DNA from 2 places in the Bradyrhizobium sp. CCGUVB1N3 genome. Region 1 is predicted to be linked to the other one. Evidence: predicted binding sites of a transcription regulator. Region 1 holds the regulator's gene; the other holds the start of a gene.

Evidence for each region. The regulator PhoB, encoded in region 1, activates phosphate uptake and scavenging genes when phosphate is short. The targets are predictions, from matches to a motif close to TGTCATNNANCTGTCAT.
Region 2: NLM33_RS44185 (UDP-2,3-diacylglucosamine diphosphatase) is a predicted target of PhoB. The motif match lies at 1,805-1,821, and genes of this name have one in related genera.

The regions. Positions count from the first base shown of each region.
Region 1 covers NZ_JANADR010000001.1:6,805,976-6,809,840, reverse strand. The annotation lists gene NLM33_RS32400 (aspartate aminotransferase family protein) at 1-63, opposite strand, end outside; gene NLM33_RS32395 (GcrA family cell cycle regulator) at 519-1,031, shown strand; gene phoB (phosphate regulon transcriptional regulator PhoB) at 1,114-1,821, opposite strand; gene phoU (phosphate signaling complex protein PhoU) at 1,836-2,552, opposite strand; gene pstB (phosphate ABC transporter ATP-binding protein PstB) at 2,564-3,382, opposite strand; gene pstA (phosphate ABC transporter permease PstA) at 3,379-3,865, opposite strand, start outside.
Region 2 covers NZ_JANADR010000001.1:9,363,940-9,367,804, forward strand. The annotation lists gene NLM33_RS44170 (cytochrome c) at 1-431, shown strand, start outside; gene NLM33_RS44175 (Lrp/AsnC ligand binding domain-containing protein) at 428-673, opposite strand; gene thiD (bifunctional hydroxymethylpyrimidine kinase/phosphomethylpyrimidine kinase) at 829-1,629, shown strand; gene NLM33_RS44185 (UDP-2,3-diacylglucosamine diphosphatase) at 1,845-2,657, shown strand; gene NLM33_RS44190 (glycosyltransferase family 1 protein) at 2,657-3,700, shown strand; gene NLM33_RS44195 (threonine/serine dehydratase) at 3,756-3,865, shown strand, end outside.

The DNA.
Region 1 (3,865 bases):
CTCGAAGCCGAGCTCGGCCCTGGCGAAAACGGGAAGCAGATGCGTCGCGGCGCTCTTGGTCATGGCGGTCACTTGGATGTTGGGGCCGGCTGAGGCTGCGTTGCGCAGCGCATCATTGACCTGCCCGGAAAACGAAACGTGCCGCCTTTTAAGGGCGGCACGTGTCACTATTTTATGCCTGGAAAAACCGCTGTCAATGCCGCCAGAAGGCCCCTGCAAGCCGCGCGGCCCGTAGTCTTGCGGTGGCAATTTTGAGTTCTTTTAGCGACGGAACATGTGGACGCTGGGCCGCAGACTCTTGCGCGGGAGTCACGCCATATTGTAGCGTTTCCCCCGTCAGATACGACATCTCGTGCAGCAGTTCTGATCCTCTTAGTCCTCATGTACCGGCGTAACGTTCAGGTGCGTTTTCGCGCCCGGCGAGCCTTAAGGGATTCTGGCAGCACGGGTTTTTCGAGGCTTAGACATCGCCACGCGGCCCCAAGGATTGGCAGGCGCGCGGCGAGGGGAAGGGTGCAATGACGGTTTTGACCTGGTCCGACGATCGCGTCGAGCAATTGAAAAAGCTCTGGGAAGCCGGGCTTTCGGCCAGCCAGATCGCTGCCGAGCTCGGAAATGTGACGCGCAACGCCGTAATCGGCAAGGTGCACCGGCTGGGCCTGTCCGGCCGCGCCAAGACCCCGTCCTCGGCGGCTCCGCGGCCGCGCAAGGCGCGCCCGGCGCAGCACATGATGCGGGTGAGCCGCCCGATCTCGCGCGGCAACACCGCCCTCGCCCAGGCCTTCGAGGTCGAGGTCGAGCCCGATCCGATCACCTATGACAACGTCGTTCCGATGAGCCAGCGCCTGTCGCTGCTCGAGCTCAACGAAGCGACCTGCCATTGGCCGGTCGGCGATCCCTCGAGCCCGGATTTCTTCTTCTGCGGCGGCAAGTCGCTCTCGGGCCTGCCCTACTGCGCGCAGCATTCGCGCGTCGCCTACCAACCGGCCGCCGACCGCCGCCGCGCTCCGGCCAAGCCCGGCACGCGCTGAGTTCGGCCACAAACGACAACGTCCCGGCGCAAGGCCGGGACGTTTGATCGAGAGACGTCAGCGCGCCATCCGGCGCGCTTTTTTACGTCTGCTCCGCCTTCGCAAACCGATCATCCAGCGCGTAGCCGGCGCCGCGGACGGTGCGGATCGGATCCTGCTCGCGGCCGAGATTGAGCAGCTTGCGCAGGCGGCCGATGTGGACATCGACGGTGCGCTCGTCGATATAGATGTCGCGGCCCCAGACGCTGTCGAGCAGCTGCTCGCGCGAGAACACGCGGCCCGGATGCTCCAGGAAGAACTCCAAGAGGCGATATTCGGTCGGGCCAAGGTCGATCGGCCGTCCGGAGCGCGCGACGCGGCGTTTTTCACGATCCAGCTCGATGTCGCCGTAGGCAAGTATGGTCGCAAGCCGCTCGGGGCTCGCACGCCTGAGCAGGCCTTTCACGCGCGCGAGCAACTCGGGCACCGAGAACGGCTTGACGATGTAGTCGTCGGCGCCGGTGGCAAGCCCGCGCACCCGCTCGCTCTCCTCACCGCGCGCCGTGAGCATGATGATCGGCAACCCCTTGGTCTCGGGCCTTGCGCGAAGCCTGCGGCACAGCTCGATGCCGGACAGGCCCGGCAGCATCCAGTCGAGCACGATCAGGTCGGGGATGTGCTCCTTGAGGCGGGTGTCGGCGTCGTCGCCGCGCATCACCGTCTCGACATCGTAGCCGTCGCCTTCGAGGTTGTAGCGCAACAGCTCGGTCAGCGCTTCCTCGTCCTCAACAACCAAAATGCGTGCGCCCATGGCGTCGTCGCTCCTTAAGTGTTCGGCACGGTCGTGGCGAAGGTCGTCATGTCGCCCTTCGGACGCTTGTCCGCGATGGCCTGACCTTCGATCATGTAGAAGACGGTCTCGGCGATATTGGTCGCATGATCGCCGATCCGCTCGATGTTCTTGGCGCAGAACATCAAATGGATGCAGAACGAGATGTTGCGCGGATCCTCCATCATGTAGGTGAGGAGCTCGCGGAACAGCGAGGTACAGATCGCGTCGACCTCCTCGTCGCCTTTCCAGACCATCATCGCCGCCGGCAGGTCATGCGCGGCATAGGCGTCCAGCACCGACTTGACCTGCTGCTGCACGAGGTCGGTCATGTGCTCCAGGCCGCGGAACAGCTTGAGCGGATGGAAATCGGTCTCGAGCGCGGCAACGCGCTTGCCCATGTTCTTGGCGAGGTCGCCGATCCGCTCCAGATCGGTCGCAACGCGCATGGCGCCGACGATTTCGCGCAGGTCGACCGCCATCGGCTGGCGACGTGCGATCGTGAGCACGGCGCGCTCCTCGATCTTTTTCTGGAGCGCGTCGATTTCGGCGTCGGTTGCCACCACGCGCTGGCCGAGCGCGACGTCACGGCGGATCAGCGCATCGACGGAATCGACGATCATGCGCTCGGCAAGGCCGCCCATCTCCGCGACGAGCCGCGTGAGCTCCTGGAGGTCGGTGTCGAAGGCCTTTGCGGTATGTTCAGAAGCCATTTCCTGTCTCCTCAGCCGAAGCGGCCGGTGATGTAGTCCTGTGTGCGCCGGTCGCTGGGCGACGTGAAGATCTTGCTGGTCTCGTCGAACTCGATCAGCTCGCCGAGATACATGAAGGCGGTCTTGTCGGAGACGCGCGCCGCCTGCTGCATGTTATGGGTGACGATCGCGATCGTGTAGTCCTCGGCGAGCTCCTGGATCAGCTCCTCGACCTTGGCGGTCGAGATCGGATCGAGCGCCGAGCAGGGCTCGTCGAACAGGATCACCTCGGGACGCACCGCCACGGTGCGGGCGATGCAGAGGCGCTGCTGCTGGCCGCCGGAAAGCGACAGGCCCGACGCGTTGAGCTTGTCCTTGACCTCGTTCCACAGCGCGCCGCCGCGCAGCGCCTTCTCGACCCGGTCGTCCATCTCGGACTTCGAGATCTTCTCATAGAGGCGGATGCCGAAGGCGATGTTCTCGTAGATCGTCATCGGGAACGGCGTCGGCTTCTGGAACACCATCCCGACCCGGGCCCGCAGCAGGTTGAGGTCGAGCCTGGGGTCGAGGATGTTGGTCTGGTCGAGCATGAGCTGACCGGTGGCGCGCTGGCCCGGATAGAGGTCGTACATCCGGTTGAAGATGCGCAGCAGGGTCGACTTGCCGCAGCCGGACGGGCCGATGAACGCCGTGACACGGTTGGTGCCGAGCGTCAGGTTGATGTTCTTCAGCGCGTGGTGCTCGCCGTAATAGAAGTTGAGGTTGCGCACCGTCACCTTGGCCGGAGCCTCGGGCAGTGTCGGCGACGCCTGACGCCCGGTGGAACTTACGGAAACGGACAGATCGCTCATTTTGCAGTCCTCTCGGCGCCAAGAATGCGCGCGCCAATGTTCAGGGCAAGCACGGTCAGGGTGATCAGAAGCGCCCCGCTCCAGGCCAGTTGCTTCCAGTAGGCGTAGGGGCTCTGCACGAAATTGTTGATGGTGACCGGCAGGTTCGCCATCGTCTTGTTCAGGCTGAGGCTGAAGAACTGGTTCGACAGCGCGGTGAACAGCAGCGGCGCGGTCTCGCCGGCGACGCGAGCGGTCGCCAGCAGCACACCGGTGATGAGGCCGGAGCGCGCCGCGCGGTAGGCGATCCGCTTGATCACCAGCGAGCGCGGCAGGCCCAGCGCGGAAGCCGCCTCGCGCAGCGCGTTCGGCACCAGCAGAAGCATGTCCTCAGTCGTGCGCAGCACCACCGGGATCACGATGACGGCGAGTGCGAGAGAGCCTGCGATCGCCGAGAAGCCGCGCATCGGCACCACCACCGCGCCATAGATGAACAGGCCGATG
Region 2 (3,865 bases), 2.6 Mb from region 1:
GCGTCTGGAAATTTCTGTTCATGGACGGCACGCCGTTCGTGGCCGATGCCGCGCGTTCGCCGCAATGGAATCGCGGCGCCTATCTCGTGAACGGTTTTGGCCACTGCGCCGAGTGCCACAGCTCGCGCAATCTGCTCGGCGGGCTCATCACGTCGCAACGCTTTGCCGGTGGGCCCAGCCCGGACGGCGAGGGCTGGGTGCCGAACATCACGCAAAAGGGCATCGGCGACTGGAGCGAGAAGGACATCGCCGACTTCCTCGAGACCGGCGACATGCCGGAGGGCGACAGCGCCTCCGGCGCGATGCGGCCGGTGATCAAGAATCTCGCGCAGCTCACGCCCGAGGACCGCGCCGCGATGGCCGAATATCTGAAATCGCTGCCGCCGGTCGAGGGACCCAAGCCGCCGCCGAAGCGGAAGGAGGGCGGCTAACGGCCACCAAACGCCTTGAAGGTGATGATCGTGAGGGTGTCCTGGATGCCCGGCAGGATCTGCACCTTCTCGTTGATGAAGTGGCCGATGTCGGTGTCCTTGTCGACGTAGAACTTCACCAGGAGGTCGTAGTGGCCGGCCGTGGAATAGATCTCGGAGGCGATCTCGGCTTCGGCGAGCGCGTTGGCGACCGTGTAGGACTGGCCGAGCTTGCATTTGATCTGGACGAAGAAAGGAACCATCGCGGTTGCTCCGAAGACTTGATTTGGCGGCTAATAGGCCAAAATCGGCCGACTTTAGCAAGCGGACTTGCTGCGGGCGGGCGCAAGCCAGCTTGCTGCCCGCGGACCTCCGCGCTAGGACAGATCATGGCCCAGATCCAGCAAAAAACCGTGCCATGACGACGCCCACAGCGCTCACCATCGCCGGCTCCGATTCGAGCGGCGGCGCCGGCATTCAGGCCGACCTGAAGACCTTTGCCGCGCTCGGCGTCTATGGCGCCTCGGCGATCACGGCGCTGACCGCGCAAAACACGAAAGGCGTGACCGGCATTCACGCGGTGCCCGCCGCGTTCGTGACCGCGCAGATCGATGCGGTGTTCTCCGATCTCGATGTCGGCGCGGTCAAGATCGGCATGGTGGCGCAGGTCGCGAGCATCGATGCGATCGCCTCCAGCCTGACGCGATGGTCGCCGCGGCATGTCGTGCTCGATCCCGTGATGGTCGCGACCTCCGGCGACCGGCTGCTGGCGGCAGAAGCCGTCGAAGCGCTCTGCAAAAAGCTCATTCCGCTCGCATCGGTGATCACGCCGAACCTGCCCGAGGCAGCCGCGCTGCTCGACGAGAAGGTGGCGGTGAGCGAGGCCGGGATCGAGAGCCAGGGGCGTCGCCTGCTCGCGCTCGGCGCTCGCGCCGTACTGATCAAGGGCGGGCACGGGCAGGGCGCCGAGAGCACCGACTATCTCGTCACGGTGGAGGGAGCGATCGCACTCGCCGCGCCGCGGGTCGCCACGCAGAACACGCACGGCACCGGCTGCTCGCTATCCTCGGCGGTCGCAGCGGGGCTCGCCAAGGGCGAGCCGCTCGAGCAGGCCGTGCGCAATGCCAAGGCCTGGATCAGCGGGGCGATTGCCGCTGCCGACCGCTTCAGCGTCGGTCACGGCCACGGGCCGATCCATCATCTCCACAAGTTCTATTGACCTTGGCCGCGATGGCGGCGGCCTGCTGGCGTTAACCAATAAACCTATGGGGTCCCGGAGTTTTGCGGAGGCCTCTGCGGCGCCGTGTCGCCTGATTGTCGCATGCGGCTGATATCCGCGGGAGAGGGCGAGGCAAAATTTGATTCGTATCTGAGGGTGCCTCACAGGTTCAATCGGTCATCCCCCTGTCACGGGACATTGTTACAGGCTGATGCATGGGAAGTTACGATATGAGTGACGAGAGTCCCGAACGGCGCTTCCGGACCTTGTTCATCTCCGACGTTCATCTCGGAGCCCGCGGTTCGCAAGCCGATCTCCTCCTGGACTTCCTGCGCTACCACGATGCCGACACGATCTATCTCGTCGGCGACATCGTCGATGGCTGGGCGCTGAAATCGGGCTGGTACTGGCCGCAATCGCATAACGATCTTGTCCAGAAGCTGCTGCGCAAGGCGCGCAAGGGCGCCAAGGTCATCTACATCCCCGGCAATCACGACGAGTTTCTGCGGAACTATTACGGCACGCATTTCGGCGGCATCGACGTGGTCGAAAACACCGTCCACACCGGCGCGGACGGCAAGCGTTACCTCGTGATCCACGGCGACATCTTCGACCTCGTGGTGCAGAACGCGCGCTGGCTCGCCCATCTCGGCGACAAGGCCTACGATTTCGCGATCCAGGTGAACCGGCTCGTCAACTTCTTCCGTCGCGCTTTCGGCGTACCCTATTGGTCGCTGTCGCAATGGGCGAAGCTGAAGGTCAAGAACGCCGTCAACTATATCGGCGCGTTCGAGCAGGCGCTTGCCGCCGAAGCACGGCGTCACGATGCCGACGGGGTGATCTGCGGCCACATCCACTATGCCGTGATCCGTGACGAGAACGGCATCCGCTACATGAATTGCGGCGACTGGGTGGAGAGCTGCACGGCGCTTGTCGAACATGACGACGGTCATTTCGAGATCATCACCTGGGCCGATCAACAGCAAAAGGCCGCGCCGGTCGTGCCGGTGGCCGCAAGAGCCGCGTGATGCGCATCCTGGTCGCGACCGACGCCTGGCACCCGCAAGTCAACGGTGTGGTTCGGACGCTGACCAAGCTCGCTGACGCCGCGAAGGCGCTGGACGTCGAGTTCAGCTTCCTCACCCCGCAATCGTTCCGCACCTTCGCGATGCCGAGCTATCGCGACGTGCGGCTCGCGATGCCGCGGCCGGCGAGGATCGCAAAGCTGATCGAGGAGGCGCGCCCCGACAGCATCCACATCGCGACCGAAGGGCCGATCGGCCTCATGGTTCGCCGCTATTGCCGGCAGCGCAAGCTGCCGTTCACGACGAGCTTCCACACCCGCTTCCCCGAATACGTTCGCGCCAGGGTGCCGGTTCCGGGCTCGCTGATCTGGCGGGCGCTGCGCCGCTTCCACGCGCCCAGCCGCGCCGTGATGGCCGCGACCCCGGCGCTGGCACGTGAGCTCAGCGAGCGCGGCTTCGACAATGTCGTGCTGTGGCCGCGCGGCGTCGACAACAAGCTGTTCTATCCCCGCGCCATCGATCTCTGCTTCCCCGCGCCGGTGTTCCTCTGCGTCGGCCGCGTCGCGGTGGAGAAGAATCTCGAAGCGTTCCTCGACCTCGATCTGCCCGGCACCAAGGTGATCGTCGGCGACGGCCCGGCGCGCGCCGGCCTGGAGCAGGCCTATCCGCAGGCGATCTTCTTAGGGGAAAGGCACGGCGAGGCGCTGGCCGAAATCTATGCGGCCGCCGATGTGTTCGTGTTTCCGAGCCGGACCGACACGTTTGGCCTCGTGCTCCTCGAGGCGCTGGCGAGCGGCCTGCCGGTGGCAGCGTTCCCGGTGAAGGGGCCGCGGGACGTGATCGGCGATGCGCCGGTCGGGGAGCTGGATGAGGATCTGCGCAGCGCCTGCCTCGCCGCACTCGACATTTCCAGGCAGGCCTGCGTCGAATTTGCCGCCAATCATACCTGGGAGGCGTCAGCCCGCGCCTTTATCGACAGCATCCGGGCCGTCGGCGCCGTGCTGCCGCACGCAGGTGGACGGGAACAGCCGCGCTTCGTCGCCTGATACTCTCACGCGGCGGTGTCTTCCCAGCCGTGGGCGGCCGGGATACAAATTACCCATGACGGAACAGCCCCTCCCGGTCGGACCAGCCGACATCGATGCCGCAGCGCGCGTGATCGCGCCCTTCGCCATCCGCACCCCGCTTTTGTCCTTCCCCGTGCTCAACGA